Regions from separate parts of the Paenibacillus sp. FSL L8-0638 genome, predicted to be linked through region 1. Evidence: predicted binding sites of a transcription regulator. Region 1 holds the regulator's gene; each other region holds the start of a gene.
The links. The regulator Rex, encoded in region 1, represses fermentation and respiration genes when NADH is low (regulators of the CRP and FNR family bind a similar motif). The targets are predictions, from matches to a motif close to TTGTGAAATATTTCACAA.

Region 2: the regulator Rex is predicted to act here: its motif matches at 4,369-4,386, upstream of MKY35_RS22065 (cytochrome ubiquinol oxidase subunit I).
Region 3: the regulator Rex is predicted to act here: its motif matches at 4,930-4,947, upstream of MKY35_RS24165 (formate/nitrite transporter family protein).
Region 4: the regulator Rex is predicted to act here: its motif matches at 5,110-5,127, upstream of pflB (formate C-acetyltransferase).

What each region holds. Positions count from the first base shown of each region.
Region 1 is NZ_CP151960.1:3,386,235-3,394,262, forward strand. Features, by position in the region: gene MKY35_RS14870 (DUF5590 domain-containing protein) at 254-778, opposite strand; gene MKY35_RS14875 (amidohydrolase) at 816-2,117, opposite strand; gene MKY35_RS14880 (redox-sensing transcriptional repressor Rex) at 2,104-2,757, opposite strand; gene dinG (ATP-dependent DNA helicase DinG) at 2,801-5,668, opposite strand; gene MKY35_RS14890 (tetratricopeptide repeat protein) at 5,826-6,458, opposite strand; gene panD (aspartate 1-decarboxylase) at 6,541-6,924, opposite strand; gene panC (pantoate--beta-alanine ligase) at 6,917-7,855, opposite strand; gene panB (3-methyl-2-oxobutanoate hydroxymethyltransferase) at 7,852-8,028, opposite strand, start outside.
Region 2 is NZ_CP151960.1:4,939,803-4,947,830, reverse strand. Features, by position in the region: gene def (peptide deformylase) at 1-439, shown strand, start outside; gene MKY35_RS22080 (sensor histidine kinase) at 609-2,399, shown strand; gene MKY35_RS22075 (response regulator transcription factor) at 2,392-4,050, shown strand; gene MKY35_RS22070 (hypothetical protein) at 4,073-4,228, shown strand; gene MKY35_RS22065 (cytochrome ubiquinol oxidase subunit I) at 4,457-5,863, shown strand; gene cydB (cytochrome d ubiquinol oxidase subunit II) at 5,850-6,863, shown strand; gene cydD (thiol reductant ABC exporter subunit CydD) at 6,863-8,028, shown strand, end outside.
Region 3 is NZ_CP151960.1:5,425,277-5,433,304, forward strand. Features, by position in the region: gene MKY35_RS24150 (GNAT family N-acetyltransferase) at 1-116, opposite strand, end outside; gene MKY35_RS24155 (MFS transporter) at 221-1,471, opposite strand; gene MKY35_RS24160 (molybdopterin oxidoreductase family protein) at 1,518-3,650, opposite strand; gene MKY35_RS24165 (formate/nitrite transporter family protein) at 4,022-4,855, opposite strand; gene MKY35_RS24170 (FAD-dependent oxidoreductase) at 5,243-6,604, opposite strand; gene MKY35_RS24175 (glutathione peroxidase) at 6,994-7,470, opposite strand; gene MKY35_RS24180 ((2Fe-2S)-binding protein) at 7,558-8,028, opposite strand, start outside.
Region 4 is NZ_CP151960.1:3,540,452-3,548,479, forward strand. Features, by position in the region: gene MKY35_RS15695 (copper amine oxidase N-terminal domain-containing protein) at 1-1,785, opposite strand, end outside; gene pflA (pyruvate formate-lyase-activating protein) at 2,005-2,763, opposite strand; gene pflB (formate C-acetyltransferase) at 2,815-5,076, opposite strand; gene adhE (bifunctional acetaldehyde-CoA/alcohol dehydrogenase) at 5,405-8,017, opposite strand.

The sequences.
Region 1 (8,028 bases):
ATCTTTGGTTATGGTGGAGGTGGGACGCTGCGTGTAGGATTTGATCTTACGATCGCTGTTGCCCGCCATAAAGATGAATTTGCCTTAGGAGAGAAGTTGGGTAGGTAAAGATGCTTCGCTGGCATTCAGCTCATCTTTACGGCATAGCAAGACTAAAAGACGTAAATACGAATTTCATCGCATTTACGTCTTTTTCTTGAGCTTTTAATCATTTACTAGTCATTCATTCCACATCTGCTGATCCTCAACCAGCTCAGTTATTGGGCAAAGTATACTTTACCCCCGTCGCTCCCCCATCTAAAAAACGGTAAAAGGCATAGTAATGATGGCTTCCATCATCGTAAAACAGCTGCCACACATATTCGCCATTGAACACACTCGGCTGGAGGCTTACAATTTTTACACCTGGAAGCTGCTGCTGAATTAGCGACGTCATTTTTTGCTCGTCGACTCCGTTCTTCAGCAGCTCGGTATGAACACCGCTATTATCTGCGGCAGGTACGTTAGGTTGTCCCTCCACTTTTTGAAAAGGAACCCATACCATTATATTTTCATTCTGTGCATTTTTCCCTTGAACCACCCAATAAACCTGATCCCATACAGACTTCCATGTTTGAGTCGTGCTAACCAGGCCACCTGATTGCTTGGCCTTAATGATAGCGGCATTTTTCTCAGCCACCTGGTCTTGAGTAACATAGGAATAATACCAGAAAATGCTGACCAGGATCAGTATCACGGCCAAAATGGCGACCGCTATCCATTTTTTCTTATTTTTCAAACCCGTGCTTCCTCTCTAAGGGGATGTGACACCTGAATTAGCGCGACAGCAGCCCTTCAAAGGCGGCTTGTGCCTCATGTTTGATACGTTCCTCGTCCATAGTCAGGCATTCGCCGTTTTTCACAACCTGACGACCGTCTACCCACACATGAGCCACGTCCTTGGCGCTTGCAGAGTATACCGCATGGGAAATAAGATCTGTACGCGGCAAGAAATGTGCCTGATTCAGATCCAGCGCGATAAAGTCAGCCTTGTTGCCTGCTGCCAACGCTCCTACTTCTTTTAAACCAATCGACTTTGCACCGTATTCTGTTGCCAGACGCAACGCTTCACTTGCAGGAACTGCCGTAGGGTCACCGGATACACCCTTGTGAATAAGTGCTGCCAGACGCATTTCCTCGAACATATCCAGGTTATTATTGCTGGCAGGACCATCCGTTCCGAGAGAAACCGTAACCCCTGCACGCAGCAATTCAGGCACTCTTGCCACACCACTTGCCAGCTTCAAGTTGCTGCCAGGATTGTGCGAAACCGCTACACCACGTTCTGCCAGTAAAGCTATTTCTTCGTCGTTCAAATGAACGCCATGGGCAACAAGCGAAGGACGGGAGAAAAAGCCAAGCTTATCCAAGTGTGCAACCGGGCGCAAACCGTAGTCGCGAACGTTTTGCTCCACTTCGGCGATCGTCTCGGACATGTGCGTATGCAGTGGCAAGTCCAGATCATGCGCAGCTTGTACGAATTTTTCAATAAACGCAGGTGGACATGTATATGGCGCGTGCGGAGACATCATCGTAGTAATACGCCCGTCTGCTTTACCGTGCCAGTTACGTGCAAAAGTCACGGCCTCTGCCAGCTTGATTCGCTGTTCTTCCTCCGAACATAGTCCAATTGCTCCACGCATCAGACTTGCACGAATACCTGACTCTTCAGCCACACGAGCCACCTCATCCATATGATCGTACATATCGAGGAAGGTTGTTGTTCCACCTTTCAGCATTTCCAGCACAGACAAGGACGTACCCCAGTACACGTCTGTAGATGTAAACTTGGCTTCCATAGGCCACATTTTTTCCTGAAGCCATACTTGAAGTGCCAAATCATCTCCATGCCCACGCAGTAGAGACATCGCCGCATGACCATGAGTATTAATCAGACCAGGTAAAAACAATAGACCCTTACCATCGATCGCTTCCGTCTCTTCCTCACCCGCAGGCAAGGTCTCACCAATATAAGTAATACGACTATCCTCCACAATCATAAAACCATGGATTACCCCAGCTTCTGATCCATTTACGGCAAAAGATCCGTTTTTAATCATCCATTTATTCACTGTCATATTGTGTTTCTTCCTTTCCGTCCTCCAAATAATAAGCGAGGCTAAGCAAATCAGTTGTAAAGTCTGTGGCATGAATCCGAATGTTGGCTGGTGCCTTGAGAGTAGTCGGTGCAAAGTTCAGGATCGCTCCAATTCCGCTCTCAATAAGCCTGTCAGCCACGTGCTGTGCTTCAAAATCAGGTACGGTAATAATCCCGATTCGAATGTGTTTTTCTTTCACAGTCGCTTCCAGTTCATCCATCGGTTGCACGACCAATGTATTGATCTTGGTTCCTACCTTATCCGGAAACGCATCAAATACCGCTACAATCTTCATATTGTCTTTTAAATAAGCGTTATAATTCGAAAGGGCTTGCCCCAGATTACCCGCTCCGACCAATACTACATTAATTTGTTGGTCGATTTTCAGGATATGGCGTATTTTCTCAATGAGATAAGAAACATCATAACCGATACCCTTCCGACCAAAATCTCCAAAATAAGCAAGATCTTTACGGATTTGGGCCGGGTTCAAATCTAGCCTCTGTCCCAGCTCTTGAGAAGAGACCGTAGCCACCTCCCGTTTGTGCAGTGCATTCAGATAACGTAAATATACGGGTAACCTCCGTACGACAGCCTCTGAAATTTTATCTGATTTCATACTTGCTCCCCCTAATTGTAACGAACATACTTATGTCCGTCCGTTATGCCTCGGTCTCCGGGGCGGATTGGAGCCATTCGGCGATGCGGGGCACCATTTGCTCCGATGGCATATGCTCCATTTTTGGTCCCGGTAACGAGTACAAAAAGTGCTTTCCGTAATAGGATTCAATCACACGCGTATCATAAACGATAACGACCCCGTGGTCGTTCGCTGTACGTACCAACCGACCAAATCCCTGTTTGAAGCGAATGACCGCTTGCGGTACAGACAGTTTCATAAATGGATTCTTCTTCTGCTGCTGGAGCAGTTCGCTTTTTGCCTCCAGCAGCGGGTGATTCGGCGGTTGAAACGGCAAGCGAACAATGGCTAGACAAGTCAGAGCCTTCCCCGGAATATCGACGCCTTCCCAGAAGCTGCTGGTCCCCAGCAATACAGAAGCTTTCGCTTCCTGAAAACGGCGGGTTAGCTTGCTGCGACTTCCACTGTCCACGCCTTGTCCCAGCACAGTAATTTCGCTGGATGCTAAGGCCTCTTTGAGCGGCTCATACACTTGCCGGAGCATCCGATAGGACGTAAACAGAACGAGCATTCTCCCACGTGTCGCCTGAGCAGTCGCTCCTACAGAGCTAACGAGCATATCTACAAAATGCGCATCTCCTACACTGCCCTTCACACTTGGGAAATCCCGTGGAATAACCAGCAACACCTGATCCCTGTAATTAAAGGGTGACGGGAGCTGCGAAGTCATCAGCCGCTCTTGATCTGCGGCCTCCTGTAAGCCGAGCTGATCGATCATGTACTGAAACGACTTATCTACCGATAAGGTAGCAGACGTCAGAATAATGCTTCTTTTTTTGTCAAAAAACATTTCTTTCAACTGGCGGCTCACATCGACGGGCACCGCATAAAATTGCAATGATTTACTACGGAATTGTCCGCTCGCCTCGAGCCAGTATACGGTTGTTTCATCATCGAGTCGGATAAAAAAGCGCAAATTTTCTCGAATCCCCGCCAAATCCTTGAGCAGACCCGTGATATCTGTAATAAGGCTATCCGCCGCATAATCGTCATGTTCTTCCTTGACGTCCAGCATCAGCTTGTCGCCCTTGCGCAAAATTTCGCTCATCGTTACATATAGCTGATTTTCCAAAGCTCCCGCCTGATCCCACTTTGCAGGCTTGGCCGAAGGTTTGAGACGGGAAGAAAACTGTCCTGTTTCACCCGGTGTCGCATCACTTCGCTCCGGCAACATGCCAAACAGCTTGTCGCTTAGCAGGTCCCAAGTTTCCTTCACCTCTAACACGAGCGGATACAGCTGATCGATGGTTGAGGCCCAATCTGCCGACTTCTCGTGCCCCGATTTCGCCAACTGTTGACGAAGTGAGGGCAGTTGTCCATTCTTGCTGTCTTTGAACAGTCGCGTCAGTGTATGCACGAGTGTGAAATATTTCATATGCATACCTAGGTGTTTACCAGCTACTTCCTCCAGGTGATGGGCTTCATCTATCACCAGATGTTCATAGCTCGGCAACAACTGATGACTGGCTTTGACGTCTGTGAACAACTTAGAATGATTCGTAATAACAACATCCGCTATTCCTGCTTCATGGCGTGCACGATGATAATAACATTTGCGGAACCATGGGCAAGAACGACCAAGACAGGACTCTGAATCACTCGCCACTGTTTCCCAGAAATCCCCTCCACGGTTGCTCAGATTCAGTTCTTCATCATCACCGGTTTCTGTTAACGTCAACCAGACGATCATCTGAGCCGCTGTAATTAAATCTTCCTTCGGTGTAGCGAAGTCTCTTCTGTTTATTTTATGTTCAAACTTACGCAGACACAAATAATGTCCCCGACCCTTGAAAATAGCTGCCCGGAACGGAAACGGAATCACCTTGGTCAGCATCGGAATGTCGCGCTCGCGTAATTGTTCCTGCAGGTTGATCGTATGTGTACTCACCATAACGCGCTGTCCCTTTTTCACACTGTGATACAGCGATGGGAGCAAATAACCCAGAGACTTCCCTGTTCCTGTACCTGCTTCAATCAGCAGATGCTTGTCTTCACTCAGTGCCTGATTCACACCCTCAATCATCTGTATCTGCGCCTCGCGCTCCTCATATTGACTCAAGGATGAACGCAAATTGTCCCGCACATCATCCATGTACTCCTCAAAGGTAACACCTGACAGTGGATTCGGGTCATCTTCTCTACGCGGAGCAGCTAGCTCCGTCCAATCTTCCACTTTTAGCGCAAGCTGACGAAAAAACTGATGTCCCTCCAAATCCTGAATAGGATCAAGCTCTTTCTCTTCACGCACCCCATCAAGAAACCATCCAAGGTCACTGTCTTCCTCTGCAAACAAATCACTAAGCCGCTGTATCGTTATCAGAGGTAATGCTTGAAGCTCACCCAGACACTTTAAAAACACCTCGGCCGTAGCCAATGCGTCGCTGTCTGCTTGGTGAGGGCGATCATGTGCCAGCCCGAACTCAGAAGACACAAAACCCAACTGATACGAAGATAGCGATGGAAACATAATTTTCAGAAAATCCATTGTATCCAAGATTCTTCCGCTAAATGGCAAGTATCCGCACCGATCCAGAGCGTTTTGCAAAAAATTAAAATCAAACGCCACATTATGACCGACCAGTACAACATCGTCCAGCATAGGCACAAGCTCCATCATCATTTCTTCAAGTGCAGGTGCATCCTTCACGTCATCGTCTGTAATTCCGGTCAATCCAGTGATAAAAGGTGGAATAGATCTGCCAGGGTTTACATAAGAGCCGTAAACACGGGAAATGCTGTTATCATGATCTATAATTGCAAGTCCGACTTGAATGATGTCATCCGCGGACTGGGTGCCTGTCGTTTCAAAATCCAATACCGCAAATTTCATTCGGGCTTAATCCTTTCCTATGACACTTACAAAAATAATAACTCCGTATATTAGCATAGCAGAAGATCGCGTGTTTGGAAATTAAGACAGCCAAAAAAGACGATGCATACGCCGCCTCAGGAGGTGGGCATGCATCGTCTTACTCGGTGTCTGACAACTACATCCAGGTCATTATGGAGCTGTCGTATCGAAGCTTTTCGATACCGGACAAACAGGCTTCCATATTGTGCAGCGGCTCGGGTAACGCAGGATCGAACTGATGTGCGAGAGCAAAACATTTTTGCGCCTCCTCTACGTCAGCCTGCTTTGCTAACAGACAGCCTAGCGCATTATAGATGACCGCTTTTAGTCCCGCCTGCTCAGTCAGGTCCAGCACCTTCTGAAAATGGTATACAGCCTCTGCTGGATCATCTAGTTGAAAATAGGCCATTCCCATATACATGCGACTCTGCCAACTGTCCGGAAAATGCTGTAGTACCTGCTCAAATTGTTGGATCGCCTCAGGGTACATAAGTAATCGATAATACCCTTGCCCCCGACTAAAAGCCGGCAGCTCTTTTTCAGGCAGCTCCGTGTCAGACATATCGGTCTCCGCGGAAAAGCCGGCCGCACGCAGGCAAACCATTTTTTCCTCAAAGGCCAGCCACTCATCCATAATTCCGTCACTCATTCTCCGCAGCAGACTCCAGTGCTGTAGCAGCTCCTGCCTGCGGGAGCCCTGGGCTGATGGGTAATGCTTCACGATATCATCTAACATGCTGTTCATTTCTGCGAATACATGCTGGAACATGTGCATCCCGCCCTTATGAAAGATGGATTAATACACTCACATTTTTCGCTTAAAAGACGGGTTTCATCCGCACTCCCATTCATTACATGATCGTCGCATGTACTTCTTTGTTCATCGTTTGGGCTGGTTTATTATGTTCATCAACAAATACCACTGTTGGTTTGTATGTTTTGGCCTCTTCATTTGACATGGAAGCATAGGAAATAATAATGACTGTATCACCAGGCTGCACCAAACGAGCTGCCGCACCGTTGAGACAGATCACACCGCTCCCACGCGGTCCGGGGATAACATAGGTTTCCAGTCGAGCTCCATTGTTATTGTTTACAATTTGAACCTTTTCATTCTCCAACAGATCCGATGTCTCCATGAGATCTTCATCTATAGTGATACTCCCCACATAGTTCAGGTTAGCTTCCGTAACCGTAGCGCGGTGAATTTTGGATTTCATCATGGTTCTAAACATGGGAAAGCACCTCCGCCTTCTGTATTCTTATATTGTCAATCAGTCGGGTACTGCCAAATTTCACAGCCAGCGCTACGATGACGTCTTCCTGAACATCACATAGCCGCTGCTCGGGAAGAAGGGGCTCCAGACCGGGAAAAGTTAAAATTTCAATGTAATCAATGTCTGCTAAAGGAGAGGAAGTAATGGTGGACTCCACCATTTGATGTAACTGACGAATGGTAATTGTGTTTGTTACAATATCTTCGCTCACTTCTTGCACCTTACGCAGTGACTGGGACAGCACCAATGCCTGCTCGCGCTGTTCTACACTTAAATACACGTTACGGGAGCTGAGGGCCAAACCATCCGCCTCTCTGACGATGGGACAAGGTACGATAGTCACGTTCATATTGAGATCAGTCACCATCTGCTGGAGCACAGCAACCTGCTGCGCGTCCTTCATCCCAAAAAAGGCCAAATCAGGACCTATCATGTTAAAAAGCTTGGCTACCACCGTAGTCACACCATCAAAATGGCCGGGACGGGAAGCACCGCACAAGCGATCTGTCAAAGCGGATACACGAATTTTGGTTTGGGTTGGTTGTGGATACATTTCTGCTACAGTTGGCAAAAATACAATATCCACGCCTTCGCGCCGCGCTACCTCCAAATCACGAGCTTCATCGCGCGGATAGCTATCTAGATCTTCATTTGGTCCAAATTGAATCGGATTTACGAAAATGCTTAGCACCACCGTATCTGCCATTTCACGCGCCTTGTGCATCAAGCTCGCATGTCCTTCATGCAGGTATCCCATCGTTGGTACAAAGCCGACTTTATGTTGCAGTAAAGAGGCAGAATCGTGTACCGTTTTTGCTCCATTGGCTCCAAGTTGCCGACGTTCGGCAATAACCTTGCGTAGTTGAGCCACTTCTCTTACGATGATCATGACTGAGATTCCACCTTTTCCTTAGCTTGTTTCTGCGCTTGTCCTTTTGCCTGTCCGTACAAGGACTCCAGGGACTCCACAACACGGTCATCCGCGCTGAATACATGCTCTGCGGCCGGGAATGCCCGCCCTTTCACATCACTCACATACTGCTCAATGCTGCTACGGATCAA
Region 2 (8,028 bases), 1.6 Mb from region 1:
GAAAAATAGCCAAAATGAAGAGCTGGCTACCCGCTATGAACTGCGCCCGGGTGTGGGGTTATCTGCAAACCAGGTGGGTTTGAACAAAAGAATGTGCGCTATTTATTATGAAGATGGAGACAAAACGGTAGAGTATGCGTTGTTTAATCCGAAGTTGGTCAGCCACTCCACGTCCATGATTTATTTGGAACAGGGTGAGGGGTGCTTGTCGGTAGATCGGTACGTAGCCGGATATGTACCGCGTTACGAAAAAATTCGTATTAAAGCTACTTTACCAGACGGAACACAGGAGCTATTGACTTTCAAAGGTTATGCAGCGATTGTTGTACAGCATGAAATGGACCATTTGGATGGTATTATGTTCTATGACCGTATCAACCCGGAAGATCCGCACAAGCTGCCGCAGGGAGTGCATATCGAACCTTTTGTACGTAAATAGTTTAGGAATCGTAAAGTGTGGTGACTCTGTTCGCCACATTTTTTAAATTTTGCAAAAAATATAGATATAGAGGTTACGAAGCATTAAACTGGATACATACATATAGGTCGAGATGGAGAATGTGAAAACACGCAAAAAATGTAAGCGCTTATCTTGTAGGAGGGATGGCATGAATCGTGGAGTATGGCTTCTGATGAGTAATATGCGTATGCGGAATAAGCTGCTGTTCTCCTACGTACTAATTGTCATGATTCCGGTGCTGGTGGTTGGCGGCTGCGTTACTTTTTATTTGCGAGAGCAGGCATTGAATAGTGCAATTGCCCAGACGGTAAACAATGTGGAAAAGATCAAGAGCCAGACGGCAAATTTACTGCGTGTGCCAACGGATATTTCAAATGGGCTCATGTTCGATAAAAGGCTGAGGGAGATGGCGAACCGACGGTATCCGGGTATGGTAGAGCTGATGAATGCGTATCATCAATACAAGGATTTTAATGAGTATACTCAGCAATATAGAGAAGTTGCTACCATCCGGTTCTATTCGTACAATCCGACGCTTGTCAATAATCTGGAGTTTATTCCAGTGGACTCTAACATTGAGCGGCAGCAGTGGTTCCAGACGGCTTTGAAGGGGACGGCGATTAACTGGTTTTACATTCAGGATAAGGAGGATAACCCGGTTAATCGCTTAAGCCTGGTACGGCAAATTCCATTTCCCGAATACAATACCAAGGGAGTTCTGATGATATCGCTGAGCCAGACCGAGTTGAATCATATGCTGAGCAAGGAGCCTTTTGAAACATTGATTGCGGATCGTAACGGGATTGTGGTCGCAGCTACTCGTCCGCAGTCGGTGGGGCAGACGTTGGGCGATTTACATTTGGGCTTTGATGTCCAGCGTGCGGGTAAGGGGATATATGAAGCGAAAATCAACGGAATACCCTCCAACATCATCGTGGATGAGCTGCTGCCCGCCTCCAGTGTGAGCGGATTTACGATTATTTCAGTGTTTTCAACGGAGCATATTGTACAGGGAGCCAATCGAATCAGTCTGATTGGTGCTTTATGTGTCCTTGCAGTGCTGATTATGGCACTGATTCTGATCACCATCATTTCCTGGCTGATTACCAAACGCCTACAGCGGTTGAGCTATGAGCTGGGTAAGGTAGCCGCGGGCGATTTTCATGTGGTATCGAGTGTGGAGGGAAGGGACGAAATCGGGGATTTATCCCGCCGTTTCAACTATATGGTGAGTAGTATTCGCCAACTCATGGCGCAGGTCTATGAGACGAGTGAGCACAACAACAGGCTGGAATTGGCACAAAAGGATATCAAGTTAAAAATGATGGCCAGCCAAATTAATCCACACTTTCTGTTTAATGCATTAGAATCTATTCGAATGAAAGCACATCTGAATGGGGAAGCGGAAATTGCAACGACGGTGCGTTTGCTTGGCAGGCTGATGCGCCGGAATCTGGAGATTGGCAGTGGTAAAACGACGGTACTACAGGAGCTGGATATGGTGCGATCCTATTTGCAAATTCAGCAATTCAGATTTGGAAATCGCTTGATCTATGAAGTGAATTTGGAAGAAGATGCGACGGACATGTCGATTCCTCCCTTAATCATACAACCGCTGGTGGAAAATGCGGTCATTCATGGACTGGAAAATAAGGAAGAGCCGGTTACCGTGAAGGTAAATATTGCAATAGAACAAAGAGAGTTGAAAATTAAAGTAGAAGATGATGGGATTGGCATGGAAGCTGGGCAACTGACCCGTCTGCTAGCTCGGATCAGGGGGACGGATGAGCCGGAAGGGAGCAGTATTGGCCTGCGTAATGTACATCAACGTCTGACATTGATGTATGGTGAACGTTATGGATTGCATATTGAAAGCGCATTACAAGTAGGAACAACCGTATACTTTTCCATACCAAGGGAGGAAGAGTCGAATGTATAAAGCGATGATTGTAGATGACGAGCCAGCGATTCGTGAAGGATTGTCCTCCATTATTGACTGGGGGGATTGTGGCTTCCGTATTGTCGATACGGCAGGGAATGGACGCGAGGCTCTGGATAAGTTCGGAGAGCATCGGCCGGAGCTAGTCATTGTAGATATTCGTATGCCCGGGATGAGTGGACTGGAGGTTATACGTAGTATACGTGAAAAGAACGGGGAGCCGTATCATTTTCTCATATTAAGCGGATATGCAGACTTTGATTATGCACGGCAAGCCATGGGCTTCGGAGTAGATGGCTATCTACTGAAGCCAGTTGATGAGGAAGAAATGACGTCAGAGTTGAAACGGGTACGGCAAAACATTGAGGACGAGAAAGAAGACGGCAAATGGGGAAGTCCGCCTTCCCATGAGCGTAATTGGATCGAAGCACTATTGTTTCCGGTTTATCGAGAGCATGCTCGTAATGCTGTGGAAAGCAGCGATTCTCTGCACAGAGCATCCAAGCAAGTTGAACATCAAAGCGGTAACGGAAAATATGGACAACAGCCAGCGTTACCAGCCTTGGACTGGAGTAGCTATCAGGTTATTCTGCTGGATTTACGTATACCTGACTGGGATCGGCAAGCCCGGCAGTCGGCAGCAAAGCAGCGACTAACAGAAATGTGCCATGAGCAAGGAAGAGGTATCGTGTTTGAGGCTGGAATATATATGGGTCTTTTGCTTCCCGCCACGTTAAAAACGGAGAGAGATGCTGTTCAGTTACTAGCTGCTTGGCGACAGGAGCTAAAGGCGTGGGCTACGGAAATTTATGTGGCTGCCGGTGATCCTGTAGCCAGTCTTAGCGACATTCCCAGATCTTTTGAGCAGGCACTACGATTATTGGAGCGTACGTTTTTGTTCCGGGCAGAAAGAGTCATGCTTCCTGGAGACCTACACGAATTGGAGACAGTCGAGACTGAAATGAGTGGAGCGTCTGATAGTACCACAGATGATCCCATACGTTATGCAGAAAAGCTGTACTATGCGCTAGATATGGCTAATAGTGAAGCTGCAACCCGTGTCATTAAGGAAATGGAAGTCCAATTTCCACGGATTTATCGCACAGAATCCGCAATCAAGGCGGCGTTCGCCCAAACATTCACACTGGCGTTGAACAAGTATGCAGCCGGACAGGATCACAGCCGAACCGTGCTGGAGGAGCACTCCAGCTTTATAACCGATGTATATGCTTATTCCACATTGGGCGAGCTGGTGGATCACTCGCTGGAGCATGTGTTGCAATGGATTGGACAGACTGATTCCGGTGGCAAGGACATCATCATGAAACAAATGATTGACTTTATTCATAGTCATTATGATGAAAATTTGCGATTGGAGTTACTGGCAGATATGTTTAATTACAATAGTGGCTATTTGGGCAAATTGTTCAAAAGTCATACTGGCGAGGCCTTTAATGCCTACCTGGATAAGGTGAGGATTGAGCGAGCAAGGGAGTTGCTTGCACAAGGAATTAAGGTACACCAGGTGGCGGAACGCGTAGGGTATGCGAACGCAGATTATTTTCATAGTAAATTTAAAAAGTATGCTGGAATGTCACCTTCCTCCTATCGTAATCGGGTTCAAAAGAACGGAGGAACAGATGGCTGTTGATAGAATCCCTAGGTATAACGCTATGAAGTCTCTCTTGCAGATGTCGGAGGTACAACCTCCGAACGAAGAGGGGCTCTTTTTTATGGTGAAAAAACAGATAGATCAATCGAAAATGTCACATTTATTATGGAGTTTAGGTCGTTTTCATCAAATCGCCATCATTATGACACAGCTTTGACACGATGTTCACATTTTCGATTCTATTTCATTTAAATTTATTCTATATAATGGGGATAATCTGAAGCCGGATCATGATAACCATAGTGAAGGTAGTTGAGTGAGTCATTTTCTAAAAAAGTGACCGCTGCATATGTAAGAATGTGAATACTATCACAAATGTAGAAGACTTCAGATTACAGACACTATAAATCAATGTTAAGAGAAGTGTAGGGGGAGGAGCAACATCATGGACGTATTGGATTTGGCACGGTTGCAGTTTGCAACCACAACGATTCTTCACTTTGTTTATGTGCCGATCTCCATTGGATTGTCGTTATTGGTGGCAATTATGGAGACTATGTATGTTATCAAGAAAAATGACTTGTACAAAAAAATGGCTCAATTCTGGGGAACGTTTCTGCTGATTAACTTTGCACTGGGCGTAGTCACCGGGATTTTGCAAGAATTCCAGTTCGGGATGAACTGGTCGGACTTTTCCCGTTTTGTGGGTGATGTATTCGGTACGCCGCTGGCAATTGAAGCACTGCTTGCATTTTTCCTAGAATCGACCTTTATCGGATTATGGGTGTTCGGTTGGGAAAGATTGTCCAAAACGGTCCATCTAATTTGTATGTGGTTGGTATCGATCGGTACGATGTTATCGGCATTGTGGATTCTAGCTGCTAATTCATTCATGCAACGTCCAGTAGGATATGAGATTCAAAATGGACGTGCAGAAATGAAAGATTTTGCCGCTTTGTTAACGAACGAACAACTGTTATGGGAATTTCCACATACATTGTTTGCTGCTTTTGCAACGGGGGCATTTCTGATCGCGGGTATCAGTGCATGGAAGCTGATGCACAAAAAGAATATGGACTTTTTTAAACCTTCTTTTAAATTGAGTATTATTGTTGCCTTAATCAGTGCCATTGCTATTCCTTTGTTTGGTCATGGACAGGCTCAATATTTGGTGAAAACACAACCGATGAAGATGGCTGCCAGTGAGGGCTTATGGGAGAACAGCGGTGACCCCGCTCCTTGGACCGTTATCGCATGGATTGATCCTGGAAACAAGGGGAATACCTTTGAGATTAAAGTTCCTTTTGCTTTGAGTTTTCTATCCTATAGTAAATTTACCGGCTCTGTGCCTGGTATGAATGAGCTGCAAGCCCAATATGAAAAAACGTATGGTCCGGGCGATTATATCCCGCCAGTACGTACCACGTTTTGGAGCTTCCGCATTATGATTGCAGCGGGATGTGGCATGATTGCACTTGCCTTATACGGGGCTTACCTGACGTTCCGTAAAAAGCTGGAAGGTTCACATCGCTGGTTCTTCCGTCTTATGATATGGGGGATATCCCTTCCATTCATTGGGAATACTTCAGGTTGGATCATGACTGAAATAGGCCGCCAACCGTGGACGGTATTTGGTTTGCTTCAAACGAAAGATTCTGTTTCGCCTACAGTTGTGGCAGGAGAAGTGCTATTCTCGTTCATCTCATTTACCACATTGTATTTAATTTTAACAGGTGTGCTGGCGTTTCTGTTTTACCGTACGGCTCGCAAAGGTCCAGATATTGAGCCACATCAGCAAACGGTAATTCATGATCCTTTTGCTCAAGGGGGTGACACCATTGTCGCTAAATGATTTATGGTTCTTATTGATCGCTGTGCTGTTTACCGGCTTCTTTTTTCTGGAGGGCTTTGATTTTGGCGTAGGAATGGCCACAGGATTGGTGCCGCGTAATGACCAACAAAAACGTTTGATGATCAATACGATTGGTCCATTCTGGGATGCCAACGAAGTGTGGCTGATTACAGCAGCAGGTGCAATGTTTGCCGCTTTTCCGCATTTTTATGCGACTATGTTCAGCGGATATTATCTCGTATTTGTGTTTATTTTGCTAGGTTTGATCTTGCGTGGAGTTTCTTTTGAGTTCCGCGGCAAGGCTGAAGGGAAATGGTGGACAGGAACGTGGGATGCCTGCATTCTGATTGGCAGCTTTCTACCGCCGATGCTGTTCGGTATGGCTTTTGCGGCTTTGGTGAAAGGTGTACCTATTCAGCAAAACATGGATTTGAAAGCTGGATTTTCCGATGTATTCAATGGATATACCGTATGGATTGGACTGACAGTGGTCGGAATGTGCCTAATGCACGGACTGACGTTTATTTCTCTGCGGACGATTGGAGAAGTACGGGATCGTGCTCGCGTGATGGCATCCAAATTTCTTCCGGTATTGGGCATTTTACTCGCTGGCATGGTGGTATGGACTTATTTTGCAACGGATTTATTTGCGCGTCGCGGTCCCTTTATGTATGCTGCGGTAGCAGTCGGAATTGTCGCCTATGTGCTGACGTGGTACTTCCTGAAGCAGCGCCGCGAAGGATGGGCCTTCGGGATGACAGGTGCAGTGATTTTACTGACCTTCGTTTCGTTATTCGTCGGTTTGTTCCCAAGATTTATGGTGAGCTCGATTAATAGTGCTTTTGATTTGACGATTTATAATGCAAGCTCCAGTCATTACACACTGAAAGCCATGACGATTGTTGCAGCAACGCTTTTACCCTTTGTGCTGGCTTATCAGGCGTGGAGCTATTTTGTTTTCCATAAGCGTCTCAGTGAGAAGGATCATTTGGAATACTAATGGATAAGGCATGGTTTGAATTAAAGGGCATTCGGCCAGTGATGCTGCTACTGGCTGCCCTTTCCCTGCTCCAGGGGGCCGCAGTGATTGCACAAGCAGTCTTCTTGGCAAAGGCTGTTACGATTTTGTTTGAACAAAATCCGCTGGTGATGGCTTGGCCGTCGCTGGCGTTGTTTTTCGCTGCTTTTGCAACGAGGCATACGGCGATCTGGCTGCAACGCCGGACAGCAGGCCGTTTTGCTGAAGCTTCAGGCGCTTCCTTACGGGAGCGTCTGCTTGCACGTTTGTTCGAACGGGGGCCGGGTTTTGCAGCGCAGGAAGGTAGCGGCAAGTTGGTGACGCTGGCGCTGGACGGCATGGATCGTTTTCGCACGTATTTGGAACTGTCCATTCCTCGTATGATTGACATGATGGCTGTCACTATACTTGTACTTGTGTATGTTTTCACATTGGACGTCATTTCAGGTGTGATTTTGACGACTACGATGCCGATTCTGGTAGGCTTCTTTATTTTACTCGGCTTGGCGGCGCGGAAGCAGGCAGACAAGCAGTGGCGTTCCTATCGTCTGTTATCTCATCATTTCACGGATTCGCTGCGTGGACTTCAGACACTAAGGTTTTTGGGTCGTAGCCAAGAGCATGGGGAAACAGTTGGGAAGGTCAGCGACCAATACCGCACGGCAACGATGCGCACGCTGCGGGTAGCGTTTCTTTCCTCATTTGCCCTTGATTTTTTTAGTATGCTATCGGTCGCATTTGTGGCGGTAGGCTTGGGTTTGCGCCTGATTAGTGGCTCGGTGGGTTTGGAGGCAGCGCTTGCGGTGCTTATTCTGGCCCCAGAATATTTTATGCCCATACGCCAGTTGGGATCAGACTATCATGCTTCACTGGATGGTAAGGAGGCTTGGGGAGCAATCCGCTCCATTCTCAGTAAAGAAGATGATGCGACCGAGCCGAATAAACTGGCAGCTAACGATAAAGGATTGGACATCACGGGACAGGACATTCTCGAGCTGTCCGATGTGTGCCTCCTTAATGAAGACGGTTCGGCTCGGCTTGAACATGTGTCTGCCAATGTTGAATCGTACATGAACATGATCGGCATCGTTGGAGCTAGCGGTGCAGGTAAAACGACGCTGCTTAGTCTGCTTGGCGGTTTTGCTGA
Region 3 (8,028 bases), 2.0 Mb from region 1:
CAGGACAGCGAAGCGGGAGCCGTGCGTTCATTCCATACCAATTCATCCAGCGCAATCAGATCAGGAGCATCCTTCATCTCCGAATGACGTATCGTCAAGAGTTGACTTGTAAACAATTCCTTTCAATCCTTCCTGTGAAGGCTTTCCTGAAGCAATAACTACAATCATCCGTCACTTATTGTACCATAATTACAGCATAATACTGCATTTTTATTAGGACTTAAGAACTGGGAACATCCGCCTTGGACGTCATAGTATTTAAAGTATCCGAATGATGCCGGAAACGGTTCAACCAGCTGTGCAGGACGAAAAACAGGATCGACAACACCGCTACGCCTGATGCCAGCCAAAGTGTAGGCGGTAACCCACCACCATCATACAACTTCCCCATAATATAAGGCCCCATTACCCGTCCGGCTGCGCCAATGCCCCCCACAAGCCCAATGTAAAAGGGTGCACCCCGACCTCCATGATCAGACAGGAATGCTGGAACCGCAGGTGCAATCAGCATTTCTCCCAGGGTCGCCAGAACCATAGCGAATATCATTCCAGTATAGTTCTGTGTGCCCAGCATGACAATATAAGCCGCCAAATAAAATCCTCCGGCCCATGTCATTTGCGTTGAAGCGTGATGAGCGTACAGTCGTTTTATCCAAAAAATAATGGGTTGTGCGGCAAAAATAAGGATACCATTCAGTGTCCATAGTAATCCATACATCGTTTTAGGCAAGCCCTGCTCAATAATATGGGGAGACACTCCTGTATTCCAGATCGAATTGCCGAACCATAAAAAAAGCGAGCCTAATCCCACAAAGAGATACAGCCTGGTATCACGAAACAGCAATCGAGCTGGGATTTCCTCTCTTTTCTTCACAGACTTGCTGAGCTGTACTTCCCCCTCTTCCCGATCCACCCTACTTAGATAAGACCAGAAGAATCCGGCAAATACCGCAGAAGTCACCCCGTTCATCACAAAGCTGAGCTGATAGGAAAGATCCGCCAGCACACCACTCAATCCCGTACCCACTGCAACCCCAATATTGTTAGCGACATAAATAATATTAAACAGCTCTCCGCGACGGTCAGCGAAACGAAAACCTACAAACGCCTGAATCGCAGGCACAGATACGACATTAAAAAAACCGATAAAACCCATCATGATGACAAACGCTACCCAATGACCGCTGGTAAATGGAAGCGCGAGAAGTCCCAGCGCGTTCATCGCGAGCGAGCCAACAATCAGTTTCTTGGCTCCAATACGGTGATAGAGGGCTCCGCCCAACACTTGACCAAAAATTCCGCCCAGAGACTGCACTAAAATCGCAATTCCTGCATCTCCCATACTACGGTTTAGCTCGTCAAACACATACATGCTAACCAACGGCCACATCAGAGAACTTCCAGCAGAATTAATCAGGCTGGCAACGAGAAACACTTTCACTTCTTTCGGATAAGACTCCAACCATTTCATATCTTTTGTTTCTCCTTTTGCATCTGACGCCATAAAAGGCATAATCTCATTGGCGCTTCACATTCACCACCGTTGAGAAGAAAGTAGCCCCCTGTCCCATATCCGACAGCCGATCAGAGGTTAACACATTGATACGCTGTCTGCGTCCTTTGCCTTCCCACCATAATCCCTGACTAATCACTGTACCGGGCAGCATCAGATCGGTGACTTTCGCTTTCAGCTCATACGTCCCCCGATCATTCCATACGGTAACCGGGTCCCCATCCGCGATGTCCCTTGTCTGGGCATCCTCCGGGTGAATTTGTAGCAAGGGCTCCCGCTCCAGTCGCTGATGCTTGGGCAAGTTAGCGAAAGTAGAATTCAGAAAATTATGGTTTGGCGGTGAAATAAACATTAATGGATACCGCTCGTCCGCTTGCGGTCGATGCTCTCCGTCGTACCCTTCAATCAGCGGCACATAAGAAGGCATCGCGGGCAGACCTGCTTGTTTCATTTTTTCCGAATACAACTCAATTTTGCCTGAAGGCGTAGTTAGACGCTCCAGATAATTAGCCTTTGGCGTCATATCGAGCTTTACAAAAGGTGACTTTTGTAAAGCATCCAAGGTTACACCGTTCAGATAAGGGTTCGTTGGATTATTAAGCGCACCTGCAATCATATCCTCTTCACTTTCCGTAAAGGCAGCTTCATCAAAGCCCATTGCCCGTCCGAGCAGGCTAAACAGCTCATAATTGCTTTTGCTTTCCCCAAGCGGATCAATGACGGGCTGCTGCATTTGGATATAGTGGTGCCAGTACGATTTGTACAGATCTGTTCCTTCAAAAGAAGACGCGGCAGGCAGCACAATATCTGCATAGCGGGCCGTATCGGTTAGGAATAGGTCATGAACGACTGTGAACAAATCCTCTCGTTCAAATCCTTTAGTCACTCGTTCCGAATCGGGGGCTACAACTACCGGATTACTGCAATATACGAATAACGCCTTAATCGGCTGTTCCTTCTGTAGCAGCGCTTCTCCGATCCGGTTCATGTTAATCATCCGGGCATCCGGGTTCTGTCGCAGATCAGGACGCTCCAGATGGGCGCTGTTAATCTTGGCATAAGCGCCATTGGAGCGTGACGCTCCCCCGCCGTGCTTCAGCCATTGTCCAGTGAGCGCAGGCAAGCATGTAACCGCACGTACGTTCATACCGCCATTATCATGATGCTGAAGACCATTACCGATATTGATATACGCTGCTCTCGCAGTTCCGTACATTTCCGCCAAACGGATAATATCCCCTTCCGGCACGCCGGTAATCCGCGAAACTCGCTCTGGTGTATATGTCTTAACATGCTCGCGCAGTTCCTCATGACCTACTGTGTAGCGATGTAAAAATTCGTCGTCCGTCAGTCCTTGAGCGAACAGTACATTCATAACACCCAGCGCGAGCGCTGTATCCGTCCCCGGATATAACGGAATGAACCAATCCCCCCATTGCGCCGTCCGGTTACGATGAACGTCAATAACGACCACCTTAGCACCTTTTTTACGTGCTTTCTCAGCCAAAACGACCTGATGCATGTTGGTGCTAATGACATTACCACCCCACACAATAATGAGGTCTGCATCCTCCGTGTCCTCCGGGCTGGTGCCGCCCTTAAAACCCATAACGGACGCCCAGCCTTCATTCCCAGCCACGCTGCAAATCGTCTGATCCAGTTGGCTTGAACCCAGCGCATTAAAAAATCGGCGATCCATTCCATCCACACTCAATACGCCCATATTGCCATAAAAGCTGTAGGGGAGGATAGATTCCGGTCCGTCCATACGTATCAGTTCCTTGAACCGACCTGTAATGGTATCGACTGCCTCCTCCCAGCTAATACGTTCAAACTTCCCTTCTCCTTTGGGGCCTATACGCTTCAACGGATAGAGCACCCGATCAGGATCATATACCCGCTCCGTCATATTGCGAACTTTGTTACAAATAGCCCCTTTGGTAATGGGATGATCTGGGTTTCCAGTCACCTTGACTATCTTTCCTTTTTCCTTGTGAAGCAGGAGCCCACACGTATCCGGGCAATCTAACGGGCATACAGCCGGAAAAACACCGTCCTGCTGCTCCGTCATCCGCTGTCCCCCTTGTAAGTCTTGTTGAAGCGTGGCCTCACGAGGCGCGCTATTGCGATGATCCATAGTGTTGATGCTCCTTTCCGTTACCGTTTCCAAAAATTACACTGATCTTATCATATCCACAGCTTTGGCCTATGGCAAGAGAAGGATTTTCCCACACAGCCGCTCTCCAAAATATTAAAAAAATCCGTCTGCTGCATAGAGCAAAACGGATTTTTTAAGAATTATAATTTTTTTCAACATCCTGTTTCATCATATCTTACTGAGGGTAAAAAAGATCAAGGCATCATGGACGAGAGCACACTCATCCTCCATGCCAAATCATGGACCACTCCCAAAAAAATCCGCCATGACAGGTTTCGTTCCCCCGGGCCTGTCATGGCGGATTTGCTTTGTTCATTGCTGTTTAAAGTACCGTGATTAGGTAGGATCACTCAACGGATTGGATGTGCAACCGAAGAAGTAGTTGGAGATTCATTCACTGGATGTGCGTTGGCTTGAGGCTTTTTCAGATAGGCCAACCAGTAGGCTCCAGCCACAAACAGGCTACCTCCTACCAAATTCCCCAGCCAGACCGGAATGAAGTTCATAACATAATCTGCCCATGAAAAGTGGCCTGCAAAAATAGCCGCCGGAATGAGAAACATATTGGCAACAACGTGCTGAAATCCAATAGCCACAAAGGCCATGGTCGGGAACCAAATCCCCATAATTTTGCCGCCAATGGAGTCTGTACTATATGCCAACCATACAGCCAGTGCTACGAGCCAGTTACATCCTATACCCGATATAAAAGACTGCAAAAAGCTTTCGTGTAGCTTATGTCCTGCCATATCCACCACTTTGTCCAGATAAGGGCCCGTTTCTGTCAAACCCAGCACATGCCCAAAGAAAAATGCAACGAATAACGCACCTGCAAAATTACTGAGCGTAATAATCGCCAAATTACGAAGCATGACTCCTGTCTTAATCCGTCCTGCCCATCTCGCCAAAGGGACCGCCATCATATTGCCGGTCAGCAATTCTCCGCCGGCGATCAAAACTAATACCAGACCAATAGGGAACACCGCAGCTCCAATAAAGGTGGCAATGCTTCCCCATTCTTTAGGCGCACTTGCAATAACACGTATATCCAGCAAAAACCCGAGTGCAATAAATGCACCTGCCAAAAATCCCAGTACCACCGCCACAGTCCACGGGTTGTTCGCCTTGGCCACTCCTGTTTCCACCGTCTTTTCAGCAATTTGCCCCGGTTTATAGCTCGCCATATATCCCCGCTCCTTTAATATCTATTCACTAAAATATTCTTCTTTCATATTTTATTTAAAATCAGTGATTAAGTTTGTGAAAAAAATCACTTTCGTAACTATAAAAAAAACAGCCCCTGAAAAAAGGACTGTTTTTCTGTATTATTACATCTACTGCGCTACTACGCGCTTTACATTTAATTGTATTCTTCCTTTTCAACTGCTCTTAAGAACCAAAGAACTCCACCAAGGCCTACCATGGCCACGACTACAAGAAAAAGGATATAAAACAAACTCATAAGTTACTTCCCCCCTGATCCTTATGCTACTCTATATTGTACTATAAGGATTCATCCGTACGCCTCAGATTGTTGACAAACTTATGAACAATGTCACAGACAAATCTAATTATACAGTAACTGGGTTCCGTTCAGATATTGTAGGCAATGCTTGTAAACCTGCCGCGTTTAAGAAATTCCAAGGCTTGTTATAATGCGGCTGGAAGAAGAAATCGACAAAGGCTAACTGGTCAATGGTCATATGGTTTTGAATGGCTACGGATAGCGTGTTAATGGATTGCGTCAAATCCACCTTCGACATAATTTGAGCCCCCAGAATTCTTCGCGTCTCCTGCTCATAAACCACTTTCAGTAACACTTTTTCGGAGGTTGGCATAAATTCAGGTCGGTAGCTGTCCTCAATGGTTACAGCTTCTACAGTCATGCCTTCGTCTGTTGCCGCAGCTTCCGTCATGCCTGTTCCTGCGATATTGTCTTCGTAAATTTTGATACCCGAAGTTCCTTGGGTTCCCATGTAGGCAATGGTTGGTTGCACCAGATTACGTGCCACCAGCGTACCCATACGAACTGCGTTGGTTGCCAAAGGGATATAAGCCGTTTTGCCGGTCGGATTATAGCGAATTGCACAACTGTCGCCTGCTGCAAACACGTCCGGGCAACTACTTTGCATATAGTTATCCACAATGATCGCACCGTTAGGCAACATATCTACCTGACCTTTGAGCAGATCCGTTTGAGGTCGGAAACCGATGCAGAGAATAACAAGCTCTGTTTCATATTCTCCTTTAGAGGTCACGACTTTACTTACCTTACCGTTCGTACCCTCAAAACGACTCACCGTCTCGCCAAGTACCAGCTTAATGCCATGTTCCTTCAGGGAACTTTCAATCCGGTCTGTATACTCATGGTCCAAATACTTATTCAATATACGATCAGCACTGTCGATCAGCGTTACATTTTTACCGTTCATTTGGAAAGCTTCTACCAATTCAACACCAATGTATCCAGCTCCCACGACTGTAATGTTCTGTACGTGCTGGGCTTTCTCAATGATATCATTGGAATGATTATAGTTTTTACAGAGCAAAATATGATCAAGTTCAATGCCTTCCAGCTTTGGAATAATGGGCCATGATCCCGTGGTCACAATTAGTTTATCAAATGTGTCTGTAAATTCTTCACCTGTTTGGAGATTACGGGCATGCAGCGACTTGCCAGCCGTATCCACACTCGTTACCTCATGAAGCATCTTGGTCACTACACCCAAGTCAGACAGTTGATCTGGAGACGAATAAAACAGGCCGTGCGGATCTTTGACGACACCACCTACGTACAGCGCAATACCACAAGATAAAAATGAAATATTATCATTACGCTCGTAAACGGTAATTTCTGCATCTGGATAACATTTAGCTGTGTTAACGATAGCTGCTGTGCCTGCGTGTGTACATCCGATAACTGCTACTTTCATGTTAAATTCCTCCTTGGTGTGTGGGCATAAACTGTATGATAATTGTGAATAGTTTCACGTAAACAGCTCGTTAGCGTTTGTGATTTATTTCACTTCATGTACTTATTATAGTGTGATATTTTTCACATTACAATAGCTTTTTGTGATATTCACAATTTGTCCACATTTAAAAAAGAAAGGATATACGAGATCAACTGTTTGCTGAAATGTTTTTTTGCTCCATTCAGTTTCCCCTGTAGGCGGCCTGATTATGCCCATGGAATCGACTTTCACATGATGCTCCCCCTTAGACAAATGCACATGTAGAGAACAAAAAAAGGTCCGCTTCCCGGAGACATGCCGGAAATCAGACCTTTTTAAACATATATTTTGGAATGAAGGCAAAGCTACTATAGCAATTGCTCAATGGCTGCTTTCATCGTTTCTGGTGACTCCTTCGGTTCAAAACGACCCACAGGTACACCTTCACGATTCACAATGAATTTCGTAAAATTCCACTGAATTGTCCCATCTTCCTGTTCTCCAGGCTGTTGCTTTTTCAAATATTCAAACAGAGGCGCTGTATCCGGTCCATTGACGTCCACTTTGGCGAATACCGGGAAATTAACCCCGTAATTCAGTTGGCAAAATTCAGCCGCTTCCTCGCTGCTGCCCGGCTCCTGACCGCCAAATTGGTTGCAAGGAAAACCTAATACAACTAATCCCCGATCCTTATATTCGTCATAAAGCTTTTGCAAATCCCCATATTGCGGGGTAAGTCCGCATTTACTGGCGGTATTCGCAATAACCAGCACCTTACCAGCGTAAGTATTCAGAGAAACCTCCTGATTCGCTGGTGTTACGGCATTATGTGAATAGACAGACATACAGCATCCTCCTTCGTGTCGCTTGGTTTAGGTTACATAACCTATTTTAACCAAAACGTGACGGACATGCCAACATCCACAGAGACTTTACCGTGATGCCACCACTTCGAGTCTGCGTTCTTCGCGTTCGGAAGCGGACATTTTGGGGCAAGTATAACAATACCGCTGACCTCCACCTGTCTTGTAATATTGGCAACAGGACGGTTTCATGTAGGTATTTTCACCAGGGCGGTAAGGATTGTCCAATTCAACGAGACGAACCGTAAACGGATTTCTTTTACGCCCGAATATCTCTCCCTCAAGTTCACGTGTCACATACATATAATCTTGTTCAAAGCGCTCCACATCCTGAGGATCAGTCAACGATGGCTGTACTCTATCCTTAAAATACAGCAATGCCAACGGAAACTGTCCCCACATTTGGCCGATAGATGCGCTCCCCACTGTAGCAATTGCTTCCAATATGGGCCGCATCTGCAAACTGTAAAAGTCTCGTAACACTTGCTGAGCCTGTTTGGAAGAACGGTGATCCCCATTGTTCCACGTATTGTCCAGCTC
Region 4 (8,028 bases), 150 kb from region 1:
ACCGTCCTTAGGCAGTTTTGCCAAAGTAGGCAACACGGTCAACGGATCTGTATTTGCATCTAACACAATAACCGTGTATTGAATAGGTTGATCCGTATATAAATCGGATAATAGAGAAATGACTTGTTTTTGCTTGATTTTTTGTGCGTTCAGATCCTGTAAAATAACGCGGCTTTCGCCAGGATTTAGAACTGTGCTAGAACGCTTGCTTCCATCCTGCATGGATTGAAAATATCGTTGAATCGAGATTTTACCCGCAGCCGTTGCAAATTCAGATGGTCCGGCAAAACCAGAATTTTCGACATTCATGTTGGCAGGAGTAATATTGTTGTTGGTTGCAATCACGTACATTTTCACATCTCGACCCGTTTCATTCACATGATGGACGAGTATGCGCGTGCTTCCTGATCCGGTTTCCTGATACACAATTCCGTCCTGAAATACACGTTCCGGGCTGTTAGCACGGATCAAAAGACGCGGTGAAGATGTACTTGTCAAAGGAATGGTAGCCATGGTAGGCACCTGACTGCCGTCTACTGTATATTTATCACCATATGGTGTGAAGATTTTATTGAAATCATCTTCGTTGTACAGCAGTTCATTCGTAATTTTAATCGTTTCACTTTTGGTACCTGTTGCGCCGTGCTTATCAGTCACGGTTAACGTAATTGTTACATCACCTGGTTGGAAGAAGGCAAGTTTCTTGTTCTCCCAATCACGCTTAGTAATAGCATTCTCATCATCCGTACTCAGGTCCGTAATGGTGATCTTTTCACCCATCTTGTACTCTTTTTTATCTGTAGTAAACAGAGCGACTGGCGGTTGGTTCGGCGGTCTTACTGTAATTGTAACTGAGTAAGGATCACTCCAGTTTCCAGCAGAGTCAAGAACAGAATAGGTAACTACATATGTACCCGGCTCCTGAAATACGTCCTGCTTACCTTCCCAACGTTGGTTCACAATCGGTAGACCTGTAGGAGAAGATTCCTTCGTCAAATACGTAACTTGAGTTTCGCCCGCATATATATCTTTTTGCTGAACCGTGAAGGAAGCTTTAGGCTTCTGATTCAAATCCATGATAACTTGTTTAGTCGTATTATTCACAGTATAAGGAATATTTAAGGCCTGTGTAATCGAGGTCAACGGCACCATAAATACGTTCTTTTGCTGAAAAGCCGGTCCCTTCATTTGTCTGGCTTCACCGTTAACCGTATAAACCTTGCTGTCTGTTTTGAAGCGCATGACATTTGTTCCTTGTGTAATTACGGTTTCTTTGGTGGCAGTGTCATAACTAAACTGCAATCCGACACGGCTGACAAGTGAACGGATAGCTACATAGGAAACTCCGTCCTTAACAGTCATCGGCTGAGTTGCCGTATATACCTGTCCGTTTTGTTCCATTTTCGCGCTGTTTAAATACAAAATCAGTTGATTAGCACCCATGTTTGTTGGAGCTCCACCAGGATTGGTGATCGTTCCGTCTCCACCGTATACATCATTGGATACGTTCGATCCGTTGGTTGTATCCGTAGGTAGGCCAGTCAATGGATCATTGGTTACGCCTGTGTTATCTGGTGTTACCGTGTTGTTTTGTGTGCCTGTTCCCTCTTGAGCTCCGATACTATTCTGAACGCTGGAATCAGCAACATTGGTCTGAGCCTGCTGTGCGCTAACCGAATCGGTGGATTGAATGGTTGTTGATGCTGCTTCTGCTCCTACAGGGGCTACTGCGGCCACCTGAGCTACCGCCAAAGCGGTGAGCATGGTCCATTTCTTGAAATTCATTGTCTGTCTCCTTCTATCACCAAATTATTATCATTCCCGTAAAAAGTCATACTATTAGACGCGTCAGTTGTTAAAAAGTTTCTGGAAATTTTGCTTATCATGAAAAAAAGGGAACTTTCTCCTGTGACTGCAAAAAATTCAACAACAAAAAACCGCCACCCATCTGACCTGATGTGGCGGCGGCTTCATTACTAAGAAATAGCTTTTGCACCATTTACATTATGATGGACGACAGACAGCATTCTTTCCTGCAGTCTCCAGACGACCCTCTTCAATGAGTCGGTAAGCACGTTGAACTTCTTCGTCTGTAGGAGATGGAACTCCCTCCAACGGATACTCCTTACCGAGCATTTCCCACTTGTAAACACCCATTTGATGGTAAGGTAAAATTTCGAATTTCTCGACTCCGTTCAACGTTCCGATAAACCGTCCCAAATTCAATAAATCTTGCTCGTCATCATGAATACCCGGTACAAATACGTGTCTAATCCACATTTTACGCCCTTGCTCAGACAACCAGCGAGCTGTGCTTAGCATACGGTCGTTGGACTTGCCTGTAAGCTTAATATGCTTGTCGTTGTCAATATGCTTAATATCAAGTAACACCAAGTCTGTTACGTCCAGCAGATCATGGATACGGCCCGCATCATTAAAGCCATTACTGTCCAGTGTCGTGTGCAAATTCCAGCGACGTTTCACTTCTTTGAACAGCTCTGCTACAAAATGAGCTTGCAATGTCGGTTCTCCACCGGATACGGTCAATCCGCCTCCCGAAGAACGGTAATAGGCTAAATACGGCTCAATTTCAGCCAATACTTCCTCTAGGGTCATTGGATTGCCTTCATTCAAGGCCCAAGTGTCCGGATTATGGCAATACTGACATTTCAACAAGCATCCTTGCATAAAGAGCACGAAGCGGATGCCGGGACCATCGACGGTCCCGAAGGTTTCCAATGAGTGTATGTGTCCTTTCAACATGTTGCATCATCCTTCCCGCATCCGCTATGCGTGCGTCATTGTAATACTTATTTACATTGTACCGTGGAAAGTACGGTTAATAACATCCAATTGTTGTTCACGAGTCAGCTTGATAAAGTTAACGGCATAACCGGAAACACGGATCGTCAGCTGTGGATAGTTTTCTGGGTGTTCCATTGCATCCAACAGTTGTTCGCGAGCAAACACATTGACATTCAGATGATGTGCGTGGCTTCCAAAATAGCCATCCATCATCGAAACAAGGTTTGTTTTGCGTGTTTCTTCTTCTTTACCCAGTGCTTTAGGCACGATAGAGAAGGTGTTCGAGATACCATCCAGACTGTGTTCATAAGGCAATTTGGCTACGGAACTCAGAGATGCCAAAGCACCTTTTTTATCACGGCCGTGCATTGGGTTTGCCCCTGGTGCAAACGGTTCGCCTGCTTTACGTCCATCCGGTGTTGTACCTGTTTTCTTACCATACACCACGTTAGAAGTAATAGTCAGTACAGATTGAGTAGGAAGCGCATTACGATAAGCTTTATGCTTGCGAATCATGCTCATGAAGCTCTCTACCAGTTCCACAGCGATGTTATCTACACGGTCATCGTTGTTACCGTAGCAAGGGTATTCGCCTTCAATTTCAAAGTCCACAGCAATCCCTTTTTCGTTACGGATTGGTTTAACTTTTGCAAATTTAATGGCACTCAAGGAGTCGGTAGCAACTGACAGACCCGCAATACCACAAGCCATGGTGCGGAGAATATCACGATCATGCAACGCCATTTCAATGCGTTCGTAGCTATATTTATCATGCATGTAGTGAATAACATTTAAAGTGTTCATATACAGTTTTGCCAACCATTCCATCATAGGTTTGAAGCGACTCAACACTTCTTCATAATCCAGAACTTCACCTGTAATGGCTGGGAATTCAGGCCCTACTTGGACGCCAGATTTTTCATCTTTACCACCGTTAATTGCATACAGCAGAGCTTTAGCCAAGTTAGCACGAGCACCAAAGAATTGCATTTGTTTACCGATTTTCATTGCCGATACACAACAAGCAATACCATAGTCGTCTCCATAAATCGGACGCATCAGATCGTCATTCTCGTACTGAATGGAGCTAGTTTCAATAGAAACTTTCGCACAATATTTTTTGAAGCCTTCAGGCAATTTTTCCGACCACAGTACAGTCAGGTTCGGTTCCGGTGCAGGTCCCAGATTGTAGAGGGTGTGCAGGAAACGGAAGCTGTTTTTAGTTACCCGAGTTTCTCCAGTTACGGACATACCACCAATGGACTCAGTAACCCAAGTTGGATCTCCACTGAACAGTTCATTATAGTCAGGTGTGCGCAAGAACTTAACAATACGCAATTTCATAACAAAATGATCGACCAGTTCTTGAGCTTGTTCTTCTGTCATTGTACCCTCTTCCATATCACGTTGAGAGTAAATATCAAGGAAGGAAGATACACGTCCTAAGGACATTGCTGCACCATTTTGTTCTTTGATTGCTGCAAGATATCCAAAATATACCCATTGGAAAGCTTCTTTCGCATTGTTAGCAGGTTTTGAAATATCAAAACCGTGCTCAGCAGCCATTTGTTTCAGTTCATTCAAAGCACGAATTTGCTCGGAAATTTCCTCACGCAGACGAATTACGTCTTCTTCCATGGAATCAACTTCAAGGCTTTTCAGTTGCAGCTTTTTATCTTGGATCAAGAAGTCTGCACCGTATAAAGCTACACGACGATAGTCACCGATAATACGACCACGGCCGTATGCATCTGGCAGACCAGTAATGATACCAGCTTTACGAGCTGCTCTCATTTCATCTGTATAAGCGTCAAATACACCTTGGTTGTGAGTTTTACGAATATGAGTGAAGATATCAATGATACTTTCTGGCACTTCAAAACCATAGGCTTTGCAAGCGTCGATCATCATTCGAATTCCGCCAAACGGCTGTAAAGAACGTTTGAATGGAGCATCTGTTTGTACACCGACAATTTGCTCTTTATCCCGGTCTAGGTAACCCGGTTTATGTGAAATAATAGTGGATGGCGTATTCACGTCTACATCAAGCACGCCGCCGTTTGCCAACTCTTTTTTGGTAAGATCGGATACAATATCCCACAATGCAGTTGTGTTGGCCGTAGGACCAACCAAAAATTCTTCATTGCCAACATAAGGTAAGATATTGGTTTCAATAAAATCGTTGACGTTGACTTCTTTAGTCCATTTGCCTTTTTTAAAACCTCTCCAGCCAGATTGTTGCTCTTGTAATTCTCTCTCAATCACCGACATGTAAATCCCTCCAAATTGTTTGGTCTTCCGGACTTGTGATTTTTTTCACGATAAAGCTATTTCTTGAGCCCGGCCTGTTCACCGATGCCTTACGCTCAGTGTCGGGACCTTTCTTACACCCTTATTGTAGAATAATGATAGAGTGTAGTATGTGACAAAAATCACAATATGAGTGATTTTTGTCACTTTATTTTCCCTAGCTTCGCGCCTATATCCTTAGCCTTGCCTTTCACCTCCCTTCCCAAACCAACAGGCCCTCTATATAGAGAGCCTGCATCGGTATTGAACGAGAAAATGCTTTTTCACAAGCCTCTTCTTACCTATTATATTATTGGTCAAAACGTCCGTAGAAGGCATTGCGATAGACATCAGCCAACTCAGTAACCAGTGGCAACTTAGGATTCGCAGTTGTACATTGATCTTCAAATGCGCGGTCAGCCAGATAATCTACACGTGATTCGAAATCTTTCGCATCGAAACCGATTTGTTGGAACGATTCCTCGATACCGAGTGTTTTGTTCATTTTACGGATCGCTTCGATCAAGCTGTTAACCCCTTCTTCGGTGGTGCGTGCAGGCAGTCCCAGTATGCGCGCGATTTCTGCATAACGCTCATCCGCAACAAAGTGCGAATATTTAGGGAACGAAGCAAATTTTGTCGGTTTTTTCGCATTATAACGAATAACGTGCGGCATCAAAATGGCATTCGTGCGGCCATGCGCTGTATGGTATTGTCCACCCCATTTATGTGCAAGACTGTGGTTAATGCCCAAGAATGCATTAGCAAACGCCATACCAGCAAGTGTGGAAGCATTATGCATTTTTTCACGAGCCAGCTTATCACCGGTCAGAGCCGATTGTTCTAGGTATTGGAATACCAATTGAATGGCTTTAATTGCCAGACCATCTGTGTAGTCATTAGCCATTACGGACACGTAAGCCTCGATAGCATGTGTCAGAACGTCCATACCTGTGTCCGCTACAGCTGTTTTAGGCAGCGAATATACAAACACTGGGTCAATAATTGCCACATCAGGAGTCAACTCATAGTCAGCCAGTGGGTACTTCGTGTCGCCCAGGTTTTTGTCCGTAATTACTGCGAACGATGTAACTTCGGAACCTGTACCCGATGTTGTAGGGATAGCTACAAATTGTGCTTTTTGGCCCAGACGTGGGTACTTGTAAATCCGTTTACGGATATCCATGAATTTTTGTTTTAAGTTATTGAAATCAGTATCTGGATATTCATAGAACATCCACATGCCTTTAGCGGCATCCATTGGCGAACCGCCGCCCAGTGCGATGATGCAATCCGGTTGGAAACGTCTCATCATTTCAGTACCACGTTCTACCGTAACTGTCGATGGATCTGGCTCTACTTCAGAGAACACTTCGATAGCTACTGGTGTTTGGCGCTGATGCAGATAATGAATAACACGATCTACATATCCCAGTTGTACCATCATAGGGTCTGTGATAATAGCTACACGTGTAATATCAGGCATTTTAGCAAGATACTGTGTCGAATTTTTTTCAAAATAGATTTTGGAAGGTACTTTGAACCATTGCATATTCACCGTCCGTTTCGCCACCCTTTTCACATTAATCAGATTGACTGCCGATACGTTCGACGAAGTCGAGTTACGACCGTACGAACCGCAACCAAGTGTCAACGAAGGAAGATTGGTGTTGTAAATGTCGCCAATCGCACCATGTGTGGAAGGTGCATTTACAATGATACGTCCTGTTTGCAAACGGTTTGCAAACCGAGCGATAACATCCTCATCGTTCGAATGAATAGCGGACGAGTGACCCATGCCCCCGAATTCCACGACTTCAGCAGCGCGTTGAATACCTTGTTCCGCATTTTTCACTTTATAGCAAGCCAATACAGGACTCAATTTTTCCGCAGACAATGGGAATTTTGTTCCTACCCCTTCAATCTCAGCGACCAAAATTTTAGTTCCTGCTGGTACTGTAATACCACTCATTTCAGCAATTTTCACAGCAGACTGCCCGACAATAGCTGGGTTCACTGCACATTTCTCGACATTCATAGCTCCTTGAGTGAGCTTAGCTGCTTCTTCTTTATTTACAAAATAGCAACCGTTAGCGATCATCAATTTTTTCACTTGTTCGAAGATTGGCTCTTCGATAATAACCGCTTGCTCCGAAGCACAAATCATACCGTTATCAAAAGATTTCGAGAGGATAAGATCGTTCACGGCCTGTTTGATATCTGCTGTTTTTTCAATAAAGCAAGGCACGTTACCAGGACCTACACCAAGTGCTGGTTTACCGCAGCTATAAGCTGCCTTAACCATGCCTGATCCACCAGTTGCCAAAATTAGCGCCACATCAGGGTGGTTCATCAATACATTGGTCTTATCCATCGAAGGTGCTTCAATCCATTGAATACAATCGGCCGGAGCACCATGTTTAACAGCTGCTTCGAGCAAGACGCGGGCTGCTTCCGCACTACACGATTGAGCAGATGGATGGAAACCGAAAATGATTGGGTTACGTGTTTTAATGGCAATCAGCGCTTTGAACATCGTAGTCGAAGTCGGGTTTGTCACTGGAGTGATCCCCATGATAATACCGACTGGCTCTGCTATCTTTTGAAAACTGTCAAAATCATTGTCTTCAATGACACCGACGGTTTTTTCATTTTTGATACTATGATAGATATATTCTGTTGCAAACATGTTTTTGGTGATTTTGTCCTCGTACACACCGCGTCCTGTTTCTTCAACAGCCAACTTCGCCAGGTACATGTGTTTATCCATCCCTGCGAGTGCCATAGCTTGTACGATTTCGTCAATCTGTTCCTGATTCATACTCATGAAAGCTTGCTGTGCCCGGTTCCCCCGGTCAATCAGCGTTTGAATATACTGCTCTGCGCTTTGCTCTTTTTGAATAACCTCGTTTTTAACAGCCATTTCCCTCATCC